DNA from 4 places in the Xenorhabdus aichiensis genome. Region 3 is predicted to be linked to each of the others. Evidence: predicted binding sites of a transcription regulator. Region 3 holds the regulator's gene; each other region holds the start of a gene.

Region 1 (4,338 bases), on a different contig from region 3:
TTAAGGCATTCAGGTCGTGCCACAGGCAGTCTTTCAATAGCACTAAATCTAGCGGAGATATGGCATTTTTCCCACTGAAGAATGCACTAGCCTGCAATAAGCGGATGGCTTTTTTCCAGCGGCGATCTGAAACGTAAGAGAGATTTTCAGAGGCATTCAGTTGCTGGCGTAGCTGATAAATCAGCTCGAAAATGTAGTCTGGCAGGGAGACGTGTTCAATCTTACACTGCCATTGATGAAATTCCTCATCTGTAATTTGGAAATGGGTAGGTACAGGATTGTCATTCCCATTGTTTCGATCAGTCAGTAAGGCACGAAAATTTTTCTTTTCCTGAATGTTGTTTAGCCAGATTCGGATCAACATACGATCGTAGAGGGCTTCCAGGCTGCTATCAGAATCGGGCAGCTCATTGGATGCCGTGACCAATAACCGCATCGGCAGGTTTTCTTCTTGGTTGCCATTTCTAAATTTTTTTTCATTGATTGCGGTCAGCAGGGTATTCAAAATAGCGGGGCCTGCTTTCCAGATTTCATCCAGAAAAACAACTTCCGCTTCTGGCAAATAGCCTTCTGTCAGGCGCTGGTAACGGCCTTCATCTTTGAGTGCTTGAATGGAGAGTGGGCCGAAGATCTCTTCTGGTGTGGAAAAGCGTGTCATCAAATACTCAAAAGCGTGAGCATTTTGAAACGCAAATTTTAGCCGGCGTGCTATCAGGCTTTTCGCGATCCCCGGTGGCCCTAGGAGAAAAACACTCTCTCCACATAAGGCGGCCAGAAGACAGAGACGAATGGCTTGTCGCCTTTCATATAATCCACTTTCTAGATGCTGACTTAACTGGGATATTTTCTCGACCAATTGCATATTATGTACACCATGGTTCGAATAGTTACCTTCATTTATTTATAGATAAAATTCAATCTATGCAAAGATTTTGGTGATTATTTATTGATCCCCAGTAGTGTGTTTGAAAAATCGATTCAGTATAACTTATTCAATAAGTTAGGTTTTTTTATTTATTGCCCTATTTATTAAACGTTTTAATCATGATCACATTTTCATATCAAGCATGTTGTCTTTGGTATAGGGCTTTATATGATGACGGTTTAGCGAAACGTTTCGCTTTCGCTAAGGAGTTAATAAAAAAATGAAAAAAGGCGTTTTATTGCATTCTGATATTTCTGCCGTTATTTCTCGTTTGGGGCACACTGATCAGATCACGATCAGTGATGCGGGGTTACCTATCCCGTTGTCCACCCAGCGAATTGATTTAGCGTTAACCCAGGGAATACCCGATTTGATGTCTGTGTTTGACGTGGTTGTGCAGGAAGTGCAGGTTGAAGCGGCCATTCTGGCTACGGAGATGATTGATCACAACCCTCAGATACATGAACAAATCATCAAGCGCATTGCTGAACTCGAAACAAAACAGGGAAATGCAATCGCGATAGAGTATGTGAGTCATAACATTCTGAAAGAGAAGACAGAAAAGAGCAAAGCGATTATCCGTACCGGAGAATGTTCTCCTTATGCCAATATCCTCCTTTGTTCTGGCGTAACTTTCTGAGGGTATTATGGAGCCATTGCTGGAGTTAAAGGAGATTGATAAGGCTTTCCCTGGGGTAAAGGCGTTGTCGGGTGCAGTCCTTCGCGTTTATCCCGGGAAAGTTATGGCGTTGGTCGGCGAAAATGGTGCCGGTAAGTCCACGATGATGAAAGTCTTGACCGGCATCTATACCAAAGATGCCGGTTCAATCCATTATCTTGGGAAAAATGTGGTTTTCTCCGGCCCTAAATCGTCCCAAGAGGCTGGGATCGGCATTATTCATCAAGAGTTAAATCTTATCCCCCAACTGACGATCGCAGAAAATGTTTTTCTTGGGCGTGAGTTCGTCAATAAACTGGGTATCATCAATTGGCAAAAAATGTATGAAGAGGCCGATAATCTGCTGAAGCGTTTGAATATCCGTTATAGCAGCCGTCGACTAGTTTCTGAATTGTCCATCGGCGATCAGCAAATGGTGGAAATTGCCAAGGTGCTGAGTTTCCAATCCAAAGTCATCATAATGGATGAGCCAACGGATGCCTTGACCGATACCGAAACTGAATCGCTATTTCATGTCATACGGGAGCTGAAAGCTCAAGGCTGTGGCATTGTCTACATTTCCCACCGTCTGAAAGAAATCTTTGAAATTTGTGATGACGTGACGGTATTTCGTGATGGGCAGTTTATTGGCGAACAGCCGGTTGCTGCTCTACAAGAAGATACGTTGATCGAAATGATGGTGGGACGCAAGCTGGAAGATCAATACCCGCGTCTGGATCTGCCGCGTGGGGAAAAACGACTGGAGATTGAAAACCTATCTGGATCAGGGATCAAAAATGTCAGTTTTTCTCTGTTCGGTGGCGAGATTCTGGGAATATCCGGTTTAATGGGAGCTGGTCGTACTGAATTGATGAAGGTGATCTACGGAGCATTGCCGAAAACCGAAGGCAGGATCCTGCTGGATGGAAAACCCCTGACTATTCGCAATCCACAGGATGGGCTGGCTAACGGCATTGTCTATATTTCGGAAGACCGTAAGCGTGATGGCTTGGTGTTGGGAATGTCGGTCAAAGAAAATATGTCCCTCACAGCGTTACGTTATTTCAGTCAAAAACCCTATCGTTTGAATCATTCCGCAGAACAAAAAGCCGTAACTGACTTCATCAAATTATTCAATATCAAAACTCCCTCAATGGAACAATCGATTGGCTTGCTTTCTGGCGGTAACCAGCAAAAAGTGGCGATTGCCCGTGGTCTGATGACTCGCCCGAAGGTATTGATTCTGGATGAGCCAACCCGAGGAGTGGATGTCGGTGCGAAGAAAGAGATCTATCAGTTGATCAATCAGTTCAAAAAAGAAGGTTTGAGCATCATTTTGGTCTCGTCTGAGATGCCGGAAGTCATGGGAATGAGTGATCGTATTCTGGTGATGCATGAAGGTGGCATAAGTGGTGAGTTCAGTGCGGATAACGCCTCTCAGGAAGCGCTGATGGCCGCTGCTGTCGGCAAACAATACGGTGCAGTTGAAAGATAATGATCAAGGATAAGAGATATGAATTCTAACACAGCACCAACCTCCAGACGTTGGCTCACGAAAGCCTGGTTGATGGAGCAGAAATCACTGATTGCACTATTGATTCTGATTGTTGTTGTTTCCTTCCTCAGCCCCAATTTTTTCACACTGAATAACCTGTTTAATATCCTCCAGCAAACTTCTGTCAACGCTATCATGGCGGTGGGAATGACGTTGGTGATCCTGACTTCGGGCATTGATTTATCCGTCGGATCTCTACTGGCACTGACGGGAGCGGTGGCTGCATCTATGGTCGGTACGGATGTCAACGCGCTGGTGGCAGTTGCTGCGACACTGGCATTGGGGGCGGCGATTGGCGCATGTACTGGTGTTATTGTTGCGAAGGGCAAAGTCCAGGCGTTTATTGCCACATTAGTGATGATGTTGTTATTGCGTGGTGTTACCCGTGTTTATACCGATGGTAGTCCCATCAATACCGGATTCAGTGATAATGCCGATCTGTTTGGCTGGTTTGGCATTGGCCGTCCATTAGGAGTGCCGGCGCCAGTCTGGATCATGCTGCTGGTTTTTGCTGCTGCTTGGTACATTCTGCATCATACTCGCCTTGGCCGTTACATCTACGCTTTAGGCGGAAATGAATCTGCAACACGTTTATCAGGTATTAACGTTGATAAAATAAAAATAATCGTTTATTCCCTATGTGGCCTATTGGCAGCACTGGCCAGTATTATCGAAGTGGCCCGGCTATCTTCTGCTCAACCGATGGCAGGAAGTGGTTATGAGCTGGATGCCATTGCAGCCGTGGTGCTGGGGGGAACCAGCCTGGCTGGCGGGAAGGGACGGATTGTCGGTACGCTGATTGGTGCGCTGATTTTAGGTTTTTTGAACAATGGATTGAACTTATTAGGTATTTCTTCCAACTACCAGATGATCGTCAAGGCAGTTGTGATTTTACTGGCGGTCTTGGTTGATAACAAAAGTAGTAAATAACCTCACCCTACAGGAAAAAACAACATGAAAATGAAGAAGCTGGCAACCATTCTCTCCGCCGTAGCCTTGAGTGCAACCATGAGTGCCAATGCACTGGCGAAGGATAGCATTGCATTGGTGATTTCAACATTGAATAACCCCTTCTTTGTCACGATGAAAGACAGCGCACAGAAAGAGGCTGATAAACTCGGATATGACCTGATTGTGCTTGATTCTCAGGATAATCCGGCAAAAGAGCTGGCTAACGTACAGGATTTGACTGTTCGTGGC
Region 2 (4,338 bases), on a different contig from region 3:
TTGTTAGAACAAGGTAAAATTACCTGACCTCCTAGCTGTCAATAAACTGATCCTTGTTGATAAATCAGGCAGTAGTCACTATACATGAATATAAGCAGTTGCTTTCTCCATTTAGTTCCATACAATAGGCTCTATTGCGTTGCTTAAAGCCTGATGAATGGATCCTGACAGATAGGTTCTTGACGGATGAATTCTTAACTGATTGGTTTAAGCGCTACAAAATTTCTCTGAGGTGTGCGTGAGCAGGTAAGTCCCCTGAGCCGATATTTCATACCTATAGAATGTGGTGCTCCGTTTCTTGTGAGCATGCTTGGCTAGACCAAGAAGCCTAATAGGGGCGACACTACGTTCACCTTGAACCAAGGGTTCAAGGGTTACCACCTGCCGCGGCATCTTGGAGAACCCCCTTATTTATCTGTTTTGTATCCTTTTCTGCATTAATAGGCAGGTTTCATGCAATCAGATCCTTTTTTATCTCTCCGAAAATCCATAAGAAAACAAATTCGACAGTTACGTCACAATCTATCCCCAGAACAGCAATCGCGATTTGCCCAGCAAGTCGCTCAAAATGCCATGTCTCACCCCAAGATCCAGCAGGCAAACAAAATTGCCCTGTATCTCGCCTTTGATGGTGAATTAGACACCCGACCGCTGATTCAGCAGCTTTGGCAACAAAATAAACAAGTTTATCTGCCCGTATTGCACCCATTCAATCAGCATCATCTGCTGTTCCTGCATTACCATGCTGAGACTTCCCTCAACTGCAATCGTTTTAACATAGAAGAACCACCATTAGATGTCCGGCAGGTTTTGCCCGTCTCTGAGCTTGATGTGATGTTTATTCCACTGGTGGCTTTTGATAGCACAGGGCAACGTTTGGGGATGGGAGGCGGTTTCTACGACAGAACGCTCGCCAAATGGCAACAGCAAAATTTTTATCCGATTGGGTTGGCGCACGATTTCCAATTAGTTAATTCCTTGCCAAGTGCCAGTTGGGATATTCCTCTGCCAGAAATCATTACGCCTGAAAAAATATGGCGCTGGTAATGACAGTTTATCCTTTTCAGGGGCTATTGTTTCTACGATAGCCCCATTTTTCATAGTATTCGCCCAGGCAATCAGTAAAGCAGACGAGAGCGGATCGTGCCAGGCAGAGCTTTCAGGTTTTGCAGAACCATTTCAGCCTGAGCCGAATTTTGCGTCGTGATATCAATGACCACATAGCCAATATCTCCGTTGGTACGCAGGTATTGTGCCTCAATATTGATTTCCTGATCGGTGAAAACTTGGTTGATGCTAGTCAAAATGCCAGGACGGTTCTCATGGATATGCAGTAGTCGGTGAGTATCTTTGGCATGAACAGGCAGTGAAACTTCAGGGAAGTTGACCGCTGACAGCGTAGAACCATTGTCAGAATATTTGACCAGTTTACCCGCGACTTCGTAACCAATATTCTCTTGGGCTTCTTGTGTTGATCCACCAATATGCGGAGTCAGCAGTACATTATCAAATTTGCTCAGAGGCGAGATGAAAGGCTCATTGTTCGTTGCAGGTTCACTCGGAAACACATCAAGTGCCGCACCGGAAAGGTGCTCGCTCTCTAGCGCGTCATGGAGTGCAGGAATATCCACTACCATGCCACGTGAGGCATTAATCAGGATTGCACCCGGCTTCATCAGCTCCAGCTCTTCCACACCGATCATGTTTTTTGTTGAGCCTGTTTCAGGTACATGCAAGCTGACAACATCGCTCATATTCAGCAGTTCAGACAGATGATGTACTTGTTGTGCATTTCCTAACGGCAGTTTATTTTCAATATCATAGAAATGAACATTCATGCCGATATTTTCAGCCAAAATGCCAAGCTGTGTACCGATATGGCCGTAACCAATAATGCCGAGCTTCTTACCTCGCGCTTCATAACAGCCTTTGGCCTGTTTATCCCATATTCCTCTGTGTGCTTTCGCATTTGCAACAGGAATACGACGTAATAGCAACAGTAACTCACCCAATACCATCTCCGCCACGGAACGTGTATTGGAGAATGGTGCGTTAAATACAGGAATACCACGTTTTTCAGCCGCTTTCAGGTCAACCTGATTGGTGCCGATGCAGAAACATCCCACAGCAACCAACTTTTCAGCCGCTTCAAAAATTTCTTCAGTCAATTGAGTACGAGAACGGATACCCACAAAGCGAGCATCACGAATCGCTTCTTTCAATTCTTTAGGTTCCAACGCCCCTTTGTGATATTCAATATTGCTGTATCCCGCCGCCCGCAGGTTATCAACTGTGCTCTGATGAACGCCTTCCAGTAGCAAAAATTTAATCTTATCCTTTTCTAAAGATACCTTGACCATTTGCCCGCCCTATCGTTGTCTTAATTTTCAGAATATCCATAATGAATTCCACCAAAATAACAAAAAAAACAGCAACGGCAATACAATCGTTTGCTCACGCAACAGGGTAAATCGAAGTAAAAGAGTTGTTATACGTAGTAATATGACTTGTTACAGCCTAAAAACAGAACTTTGAGGAATTTTTAGGCTAGGATGTGATATATCTCACTAAATTTCCATTTTTTAAAAAAACATGGAAATATTTTAAGGGCAGATTATTCTGCCCCAATAGACGATTATTCTGCGATCGTTTTAACGCCATCTGCTGTCCCAACCAGCACCACATCAGCACCACGATTGGCAAATAGGCCGACCGTCACCACGCCAGTGATGCCATTTATTTTATTTTCCAACGCAACGGGATCAAGAATAACAAGATTATGAACATCCAGAATAACATTGCCATTATCCGTGACCACATTCTGGCGATAAACTGGGGTTCCACCTAATTTCACCAGTTCACGAGCAACATAAGAGCGCGCCATTGGGATAACCTCAACCGGCAGCGGGAATTTACCCAGCACATCGACTTGTTTTGATTCATCGATGATACAAATAAATTTCTTTGCAACAGCGGCAATAATTTTTTCTCGCGTCAATGCTGCGCCGCCTCCCTTGATCATATGCATATGGCCATTGATTTCGTCAGCACCATCAACATAAATATCCAAGCTATCAACTTCATTACAGTCAAAAACGGGAATGCCCAGACTTTTTAACTTTTCAGTCGATGCTTCCGAGCTGGACACTGCGCCTTCGATTTGATTTTTGATTGTCCCTAATGCATCAATGAAATGCGATGCCGTTGAACCTGTACCAACACCTACGATTGTGCCAGGCTTGACGTATTCCAGTGCTGCCCAACCTACTGCTTTTTTCAGTTCGTCCTGCGTCATATCAATCACAGCCTATAATCGGTTACAAGGAAAAATGCGGCCACCAGTATAAACAATATTTTGCCTCACCCGGCGAAAAAATATGGCATAGTGCTGTGCAGCACAAAAAAATATAGAACCCTATGGCACAGAAAACCGAGCAAGAATGGAGAATCTGATTTTCAATGAAACGTCCTGATTACCGATCCCTACAAGCGTTGGATACAGTGATCCGAGAACGCGGTTTCGAGCGTGCGGCGCAAAAACTCTGTATCACCCAGTCAGCGGTATCCCAACGTATCAAGCAATTGGAGAATATGTTTGGGCAGCCCTTATTAGTACGCACCGTTCCCCCCCACCCTACAGAACAAGGACAAAAACTGCTCGCACTATTACATCAGGTAGAATTGCTGGAAGCACAATGGCTCGGCGATGAAAATGGTAACGATATCCCGTTACTGCTCTCACTTGCAGTCAATGCCGACAGTTTGGCAACGTGGCTCTTGCCAGCTCTCCATCCTGTTTTATCCGATGTCCCTATCCGACTCAATATTCAGGTAGAAGATGAGACCCGTACTCAAGAAAGTTTGCGGCGCGGAGAAGTCGTCGGGGCTATCAGTATTCAATCACAGCCACTGCCAAGCTGCCTGGTGGATAAATTAGGTGCCCTCGATTATCTGTTTGTGGCATCGCCTAAATTCGCTGAACGATTCTTTCCGAATGGCGTCACTCGTTCAGCTTTACTAAAAGCCCCTGCGGTTGCATTCGACCATTTGGATGATATGCATCAGGCATTTTTACAGCAGCATTTTGATTTATCACCGGGCAGTGTTCCCTGCCATATTGTGAATTCCTCTGAAGCATTCGTTCAATTAGCAAAACAAGGCTCGACATGCTGCATGATCCCACACCTGCAAATCGACAAAGAGCTGAAAGCCGGCGAATTAATTGATTTAACCCCAGGGCTATGTCAGCGCCGTATGCTTTATTGGCACCGTTTTGCTCCAGAAAGTGGCGCGATGAGAAAAGTCACTGACACCCTACTGAAACTAGGGCGCCAGATG
Region 3 (4,338 bases):
TTTCGACGAAAATAGCAGTATGTTATTCACTACACAAGATGACTAATCATGAAAATTAATCCCTTATGAGTGAGAATGTTTCCCCCCTGAGCGAGGCCGGTAATCCCCATTTACACACTCAGGAGCAACCACAATGATGATCCCGTGGCAACAACTGGCACCCGAAACCCTACTCGACCTGATCGAAAGTTTTGTCTTGCGGGAAGGCACCGATTACGGTGAAGATGAGAAAACGCTGGAGCAAAAAGTACAGGATGTAAAACGTCAGCTTGAACGGGGAGAAGTCCTGCTGGTTTGGTCTGAACTGCATGAGACCGTCAATATCATGCCCAAAGAGATGTTTCGCCCTTAGCGCCTTCTTCTTATCAGGCTGTTCCGTTTGCCTTATTTTGCTCTGTATTGCTGATTACGAGAAAGATAGTCCCAACTTTTATTGATAAGGAGTCTGTTCTTATGTCTGCCAAACACCCTGTCATTGCCATAACGGGTTCTAGCGGAGCCGGAACAACAACGACCAGTGTGGCGTTCCGCAAGATTTTCCAACAACTTGAAGTTACTGCCGCACTCATCGAAGGGGATAGTTTCCACCGTTACACCCGTCCTGAAATGGATGCCGAGATCCGTAAGGCGAAAGAGCAAGGCAGGCATGTCAGCTATTTTGGGCCAGAAGCCAATGATTTCAGCATGTTGGAAAAGACATTTTGTAACTATGGTGAAACAGGCACTGGCCGCTGCCGGAGATATCTCCACACCTATGATGAAGCGGTGCCTTACAATCAAGTACCGGGTACATTCACTCCGTGGGAATCACTGCCATCAAACACCGATATTCTGTTTTATGAAGGGTTGCATGGCGGCGTTGTTACTCCACAGTATAATGTCGCCAGCTATGTTGATTTGCTGATTGGTGTCGTCCCCATCGTCAACCTTGAGTGGATACAGAAACTTATCCGTGATACCAGCGAACGTGGCCATTCAAGAGAGGCGGTCATGGATTCCGTGGTGCGTTCGATGGATGATTATATCCGCTATATTACGCCACAGTTTTCCCGTACTCATATCAATTTCCAGCGCGTTCCCACAGTTGATACCTCTAACCCCTTCTCCGCCAAGGCTATTCCATCTCTGGATGAAAGTTTTATCGTGATTCGTTTCCGTGGCCTGAAACAAATTGATTTCCCTTATTTATTGTCAATGCTTCAGGGGTCATTTATTTCCAGTATAAATACCATTGTCGTTCCCGGCGGAAAAGTGGGGCTGGCCATGGAGTTAATTATGGCTCCGTGGGTTCAGCAATTACTGGAAGGCAAAAAAATTTCTTGATTTAAACGCAATTTATTTTTTAATTAAACAGGTAACAAAAAATAACGTTGCCTGTTTTACGCAAATAAGCATTTCAGTAACAATAAAAACAGATTATAAAGAGAAAATTCAGTAAGGTAAAACGCGTAAAAGCAGTACAATATTTACCAAAGTACCCGCAGCCTCTTACACGATAAAAAAGTCATTCAGCCGTTCCCGTCTTTATGTTTTTTCTCCTTTTCCCTTTGGAAATATTGGCATTACTCGATTTCCTATAAGTCGTAGAGCAATAAAGACGACGCTCCAAATAGATTTCTGTTAATCTGGCGGGCTGAAGCGATACAGGGGGAGACAGAAACGTTTTCCTGTGTTACAAACGAAGTTACAAGCGAAGTTACAAGCGAAGCTGGCAAGATATATAGGTTAAGATTAAGACACCCGTATTTTGGTATGATTATAATCTATATAAAATTCCCGCTTGTCAGTTTTTCAGCAAGTTAATATGTTAAGCTATTGACTTTATAAAGCCAGCCGGGTGAGGAAAAACTGTTCCTCACGTCATCAAGGCGGAAATAACAACAGAGGATAAAGCGAATGGTTCTCGGCAAGCCACAAACAGACCCTACTCTTGAATGGTTTTTGTCACACTGCCATATTCACAAATATCCATCCAAGAGCACGCTTATTCATCAAGGCGAGAAAGCAGAAACGCTTTACTATATTGTTAAAGGTTCAGTTGCTGTTCTAATAAAAGATGAAGAAGGCAAAGAAATGATTCTCTCTTATTTAAATCAGGGAGATTTCATTGGTGAGCTTGGATTGTTTGAAGAAGGAAAGCTGCGTACTGCATGGGTACGAGCTAAAAGTGCCTGTGAAGTCGCTGAAATTTCCTACAAGAAATTTCGCCAACTCATTCAGGTCAACCCTGATATTCTGATGCGTCTATCCTCTCAGATGGCAAAACGCTTACAAACAACTTCAGAAAAAGTCGGTAACCTAGCATTTCTGGATGTCACAGGCCGTATTGCCAAGACGTTAATGAATCTGGCCAAACAGCCTGATGCAATGACCCATCCTGATGGTATGCAAATAAAAATTACACGTCAGGAAATTGGCCAGATTGTCGGGTGTTCCCGCGAAACAGTTGGCCGCATTCTGAAGATGTTAGAAGATCAAAACCTGATCTCTGCTCATGGCAAAACCATTGTAGTATATGGAACCCGCTAGTTCCTGAAATTGCTCTTGAAACTGAGCCAGCGCAACCCTTATCCTGCACTGGCTTTTTTGTTGCTTCCTTTGTCTTATCTGTGCAATGGCAGCATCAAGCCCCGTTCCGCCGCTTTCTGTAACACTTCACTGGCCTTGCCCTGATATTCCGCTGGCGCAGACGTGATTTCCCTCACCTTATTTTTATATTTGCCATATCACAGTGAAATAATAGTCACCAAATATGAATAAAAAATCACATAAGGGCAAATAAAAAAACAGCCGGTGAGGAAAATGCGATAGTATCTGGTTAATATCTGAGAAAATTATTCAACAAATCATGTCCCTGTTCACTGAGAATGCTTTCAGGGTGAAATTGCACACCTTCCAATGGCAAAGTACGGTGACGTATTCCCATAATTTCATCTACATTACCGTTATGCTGACTCCATGCGGTCACTTCAAACGACGCTGGCAGGGTTTCAGCAGCAATCACCAGAGAATGATAACGGGTAACAGTCAGTGGACGGTTCAATCCTTTGAATACTCCTTGTTGATTATGGTGGATCAAGCTGTTTTTTCCGTGCATCACCTCGCGGGCTTTGACCACACTCGCACCAAAAGCCTGCCCAATAGCCTGATGCCCGAGGCACACACCGAGGATTGGCAACTTGCCGGCAAAATGCGAAATGGCCTCTAGTGAAATCCCTGCTTCATTTGGCGTACAAGGCCCCGGCGAAATCACTAAATGTGTGGGCGCCAACTTCTCGATATCTTCAAGCTGTAATTCATCATTACGCTTAACTAAAACATTTGTCCCTAACTCGCAAAAATATTGATATAAATTGAATGTAAAAGAATCGTAGTTATCTATTATTAATAGCATAGGAGTATATCCTACTGATTTTTATAGTTTTATATATTGCCCTACCCTAGCGGGCATTGTGCATTCTGTATTTCGATAAAATCAGGTAAAGCAGCATCAACAGCAGCGGGACGCTCATCATACCACAGACGTATTTTTAAAATAGTAGGATAGCTTACCAGCAAACAGCAGCATTCACCCATGATGAGAGCTTGACGTGAAAAGATAACGCAGGTGAAAGGGGAAGACGGCACTCAAAAAGCGAATGGCACAATACAAATACCGTCTTACTTCCTAGGTTTCAGGCAGGAAAACCCGTTTTCCTATTGAATTAAGGTGCAACTTTGGCAGAAAGGATCACAATCGGTTTCACGGGGACATTTTGATAAGGGCCAACATTTTCTGTTTTGACCTGAGACATTTTATCAACCACATCCATACCTTTTACGACTTTACCAAAGACAGCATAACCAAAATCACGCTGACCGTGGTCAAGGAAGGCGTTATCGGTGACATTAATGAAGAACTGGCTGGTGGCACTGTCTTTATCTGCGGTACGTGCCATCGCTATTGTGCCACGCAGATTACGCAAACCATTATCTGCTTCATTTTTGATTGGCGCTTTGGTCACCTTCTGCTTCATGTCTTTTGTGAAGCCACCCCCCTGAACCATAAACCCGGGAATGATGCGGTGAAAAATGGTGTTGTTATAAAACCCTTCATTGACATACTCAATGAAATTTTTTGTGGTGATTGGCGCCTTGTTACTATCCAGCGCAAGCTCTATTTCCCCTGCTGATGTTACCAGCTTCACATGAGTTTCGGCAGCCAATGCCGGAGCTGCCATCACACTGATAGCACATGCAGCCATAAGCGACACAAAAATACGTTTAAACATTAATGGTTCCTTTATTTTTGAGGTCAATTACAAAACTCATAACAACAAAACTTATTAAGTGTAATTC
Region 4 (4,338 bases), on a different contig from region 3:
GGACACCATCGCATTTGATGATTTTGCCAAGGTTGACCTGCGTATCGCACTGATCAAGCAAGCTGATTTTGTCGAAAGTTCAGATAAGCTGCTGAAACTGACCCTTGATCTTGGTGGTGAAACGCGTCAAGTCTTCTCCGGTATCCGTTCAGCCTATCCAGATCCAAAAGCGCTGGAGAACCGTCTGACAGTGATGGTAGCCAACCTCGCACCACGTAAGATGCGTTTTGGCATTTCTGAAGGCATGGTAATGGCGGCTGGCCCTGGTGGAAAAGAGATTTTCCTGTTAAGTCCAGACAGCGGTGCACAGCCGGGAATGCAGGTTAAATAACCATCAGATGCCTTGTGAAATTAAGGTATAATGATAAACAACAAAGCGGGCTCAAAAAAGAGTCCGCTTTTTAATGTGACGTATGGCACATTTACAGAGTTAGTCGTATGATAAAACCCTCGTTATATTGAGGAATTATGTTTATGTCTTTCCGAAACATGCTGGTGATAGGCTGGCAATACCTGCGTGCATTCGTGCTGCTCTATTTGTGCCTCATCGCGGGGAATATCATTTCAGCACTACTTCCCTTCTCTCTCCCCGGTAGCATTATTGGCTTACTTCTTCTGTTTTGTTTACTTGCATTCCAGCTTATTCCTGCATATTGGGTGAAACCGGGCTGTAGCCTGTTGATGAAAAACATGACATTGCTGTTTTTGCCCATCGGGGTGGGTGTTATGGATTATTACCCGCAACTTAGCCAGCAAATGTTCCCGATTGTTCTCTCCTGTATCGTCAGTACAATTATTGTCATGATTGTCGTTGCTTACAGTTCCCATTATGTCCATCGCGAACGCATCATTATCGGCGCTCAACGAAAAGAACCCGATCTCAGCTCCCCGCCATCACAACAATCGGACAAAAGATAAAAATGTTAAGCCATATCTGGTGGTCACTACCATTAACACTGCTCGTATTTTATTGCGCCAAAAAATTATCACGGCAACTCAAACTTCCCATCTTTAATCCATTGTTGCTATCGATGGCCGTTATCATTCCTTTGTTACTGATGACTCACACCCCCTATGAGCACTATTTTTCCGGTAGCAGGATCTTAAACGACTTACTGCAACCCGCCGTTGTCGCATTGGCCTTCCCTCTTTATGAGCAGCTCCATCAAATCCGTGCTCAATGGAAATCCATTATTAGCATCTGTTTTATCGGTAGTATTGTCGCGATGGTGACAGGTACAGCTATCGCGTTATGGGCGGGAGCCAGCCCTGAGATCGCTGCCTCTGTGCTGCCCAAATCCGTCACAACACCAATTGCCATGGCCGTTGCGGATTCCGTTGGCGGAATTCCTGCTATCAGTGCAGCTTGCGTAATTACTGTCGGTATTTTGGGCGCGATCTTTGGTCATAACCTGTTCAATCTTCTAGAAATAAAAACGTCGGCTTCAAGAGGATTGGCCATGGGAACGGCATCCCACGCTGTGGGTACGGCACGCTGCGCCGAACTCGATCATATTGAAGGTGCATACAGTTCTTTGGCGCTGATGACCTGCGGCATTATCACCTCATTAATGGCACCTTTTTTATTTCCTGTACTGCTTCATCTATTTGGCTAGTGTCTGGCTAGTTAGCAACTCGTGATCAAACGGTGAAAAAATTCATAAAAATAGTAAAAATTTGATATAAGTTACTAAAATAATGTATCTATTACGCTCATTTCACTGAATATATGGTGTTTATCACATTACAAACCTGAGCAGACATCCTAGAATGACCTCCAATTAATTTGGAGATCATTCTATGCAAGCTCGTTTTCACGCTATTTGGTCAGAAATTACCCCTAAACTGCAAGAAGCCCTGTTACCCTATATCGGCAATGACGATTTTCCAGCGATGCTGACCGCAAAGCAGGTTGAGTCAATCAGGCAAATCTGCGGTTTTGATGATCATGCGCTGGCACTTGCTCTATTACCACTTGCAGCGGCCTGTGCCATTACACCTATCTCGCATTTTTACGTCGGGGCAATCGCACGGGGAGAAAGTGGCAACCTCTATTTTGGTGCCAATATGGAATTTGCTGGAGTCCCCTTGCAGCAAACCGTTCATGCCGAGCAATCAGCCATCACCCATGCTTGGCTGCGCGGTGAAAAAAAGCTGGTTTCTATCACCGTCAATTATTCGCCTTGTGGACATTGCCGCCAGTTCATGAATGAATTAAACAGTGGAACACAATTGGAAGTCTGTTTGCCCAACCGCCCACGATTGACACTGGCTGACTACCTGCCGGAAGCCTTCGGCCCACACGATTTGCTGGACGCACCATTACTGCTGGATACCGTCAATCACGGCTACCAATTGGATACCTGCGACGAATTAGTGCTGGCAGCACTAGATGCGGCGAACCAAAGCCATGCTCCTTACAGCCAATCCCATGCTGGTATCGCGCTGCTGGATGAACAAGATCAGGTTTATACCGGCCGCTATGCGGAAAATGCCGCATTTAACCCAAGCCTACCACCTTTACAGGCAGCCCTGATCTTAATGAATATGTCTGGTGGCAATTGTCAGTCCATCAAACGGGCAATATTAGTGGAAGGAAAAAATAGCCATCTATCCCAATCAAACGCAACCGAATCCACATTAACTTCCCTCGGTTGCACCAAAATAGAATGCCATAGATTTTGACTGCCCATCTCAAAAAAACGACAATTCAGCAAAAAATTCGGGCAAACATGAAATAAAGATAACTTAACAAAATGGCAAAATTCCCCTCTGGATCGCTCGGAGGGGGTAAAATCGAAAAAACTCATAACATTTAATTAGCTAATTCTGTAAGTTATCTCTCATTTTTGCTCATGACAAACATAATTAAGTAACATTTACTGTACTTATTTTTTTTATCTTCTTAGGATCTATAGCTGATTTTGTTATTGATTAGTCCAAAGAGTAAGTATCATGGAACTGGAACACGAAAGTAAACGTCCTCTTTATATTCCCTACGCTGGCCCTATCTTGTTGGAATTTCCTCTTCTGAATAAAGGCAGTGCCTTTACTGAAGAAGAACGCAGCAATTTCAACTTACATGGTTTATTACCTCAGATAGTTGAAACGATAGAAGAACAAGCCGAGCGTGCCTACCGTCAATTTTGCGATTTTAAAAGTGACGGTGACAAACACATTTATTTAAGAAATATTCAGGACACCAACGAAACCCTGTTCTATCGGCTTCTTGATGCCCATCTCAGCGAAATGATGCCTATCATCTATACCCCTACGGTGGGTGAAGCATGTGAACACTTCTCTGATATTTATCGCCGCGCCCGTGGGCTGTTTATTTCCTATCCAAACAAAGCGTCTATCGATGACATGCTGCAAAATGCCACCAAGCAGAATGTAAAAGTCATCGTTGTTACCGATGGTGAACGTATCCTTGGTCTGGGAGATCAGGGCATTGGCGGCATGGGTATACCTATCGGTAAACTTTCGCTGTATACCTCTTGTGGTGGGATCAGCCCGGCTTACACCCTGCCAGTTGTACTGGATGTTGGTACAAACAACCCGCAGCGCCTGAATGACCCACTGTATATGGGCTGGCGTCACCCACGCATTACGGGCAAAGAATATGATGAATTTGTCGATGAATTTATCCAGGCTGTGAAACGCCGCTGGCCAAACGTGCTGCTGCAATTTGAAGATTTTGCCCAAACCAACGCCATGCCGCTGTTGACACGCTATCGTCATGATCTTTGCTGTTTCAATGATGATATTCAAGGCACGGCAGCCGTTGCCCTCGGCAGCCTGATTGCCGCCAGCCGCGCCGCTGGCCGCCAGTTGAAAGATCAAACCGTGACCTTCCTCGGAGCAGGTTCTGCCGGTTGTGGTATTGCCGAACAGATCGTCGCTCAGATGAAATCTGAAGGATTGAGCGATGAACAGGCCCGCGCCCGCGTGTTCATGGTTGATCGCTTTGGGCTGCTGACTGATAAACAGCCAAACCTACTGGACTTCCAGAGTGTACTGGTACAGAAAAGCAGCGTCCTGCAATCATGGGATGTCAGCAATGACAGCCTTTCACTGATGGATGTGGTTCGCAATGCCAAACCTACCGTTTTGATTGGTGTTTCCGGCCAATCGGGTCTGTTCACGGAAGAGATTATCCGTGAAATGCACAAACATTGTGAGCGTCCAATCGTCATGCCACTGTCCAACCCGACATCACGTGTGGAAGCGCGCCCTGAAGACATCATTAACTGGACGGATGGCAAAGCGCTGGTCGCGACTGGCAGCCCATTTGCCCCTGTGAAATATGATGGGCAAGAATACCCAATCGCACAGTGC

What was found. Region 3 encodes CRP, which controls carbon source genes, mostly activating them, when cyclic AMP is high. Its sites were predicted from a motif close to ATGTGANNNNNNTCACAT; they were not measured.
Region 1: a site for CRP is predicted at 1,037-1,054, ahead of rbsD (D-ribose pyranase). Genes of this name have one in related genera too.
Region 2: a site for CRP is predicted at 2,553-2,570, ahead of serA (phosphoglycerate dehydrogenase). Genes of this name have one in related genera too.
Region 4: a site for CRP is predicted at 1,728-1,745, ahead of cdd (cytidine deaminase). Genes of this name have one in related genera too.

What each region holds. Positions count from the first base shown of each region.
Region 1 covers NZ_JAQRFO010000002.1:187,314-191,651, forward strand. The annotation lists gene ravA (ATPase RavA) at 1-862, opposite strand, end outside; gene rbsD (D-ribose pyranase) at 1,146-1,565, shown strand; gene rbsA (ribose ABC transporter ATP-binding protein RbsA) at 1,573-3,078, shown strand; gene rbsC (ribose ABC transporter permease) at 3,097-4,068, shown strand; gene rbsB (ribose ABC transporter substrate-binding protein RbsB) at 4,093-4,338, shown strand, end outside.
Region 2 covers NZ_JAQRFO010000039.1:14,229-18,566, reverse strand. The annotation lists gene zapA (cell division protein ZapA) at 1-27, shown strand, start outside; RNA gene ssrS (6S RNA) at 222-405, shown strand; gene PSI22_RS15690 (5-formyltetrahydrofolate cyclo-ligase) at 454-1,047, shown strand; gene serA (phosphoglycerate dehydrogenase) at 1,119-2,360, opposite strand; gene rpiA (ribose-5-phosphate isomerase RpiA) at 2,636-3,295, opposite strand; gene PSI22_RS15675 (LysR family transcriptional regulator ArgP) at 3,460-4,338, shown strand, end outside.
Region 3 covers NZ_JAQRFO010000008.1:45,556-49,893, reverse strand. The annotation lists gene PSI22_RS05665 (YheU family protein) at 134-352, shown strand; gene PSI22_RS05660 (phosphoribulokinase) at 454-1,323, shown strand; gene crp (cAMP-activated global transcriptional regulator CRP) at 1,897-2,529, shown strand; gene PSI22_RS05650 (aminodeoxychorismate synthase component II) at 2,819-3,394, opposite strand; gene ppiA (peptidylprolyl isomerase A) at 3,705-4,271, opposite strand.
Region 4 covers NZ_JAQRFO010000003.1:128,924-133,261, reverse strand. The annotation lists gene metG (methionine--tRNA ligase) at 1-331, shown strand, start outside; gene PSI22_RS02775 (CidA/LrgA family protein) at 475-918, shown strand; gene PSI22_RS02770 (CidB/LrgB family autolysis modulator) at 921-1,616, shown strand; gene cdd (cytidine deaminase) at 1,801-2,685, shown strand; gene PSI22_RS02760 (NAD-dependent malic enzyme) at 2,956-4,338, shown strand, end outside.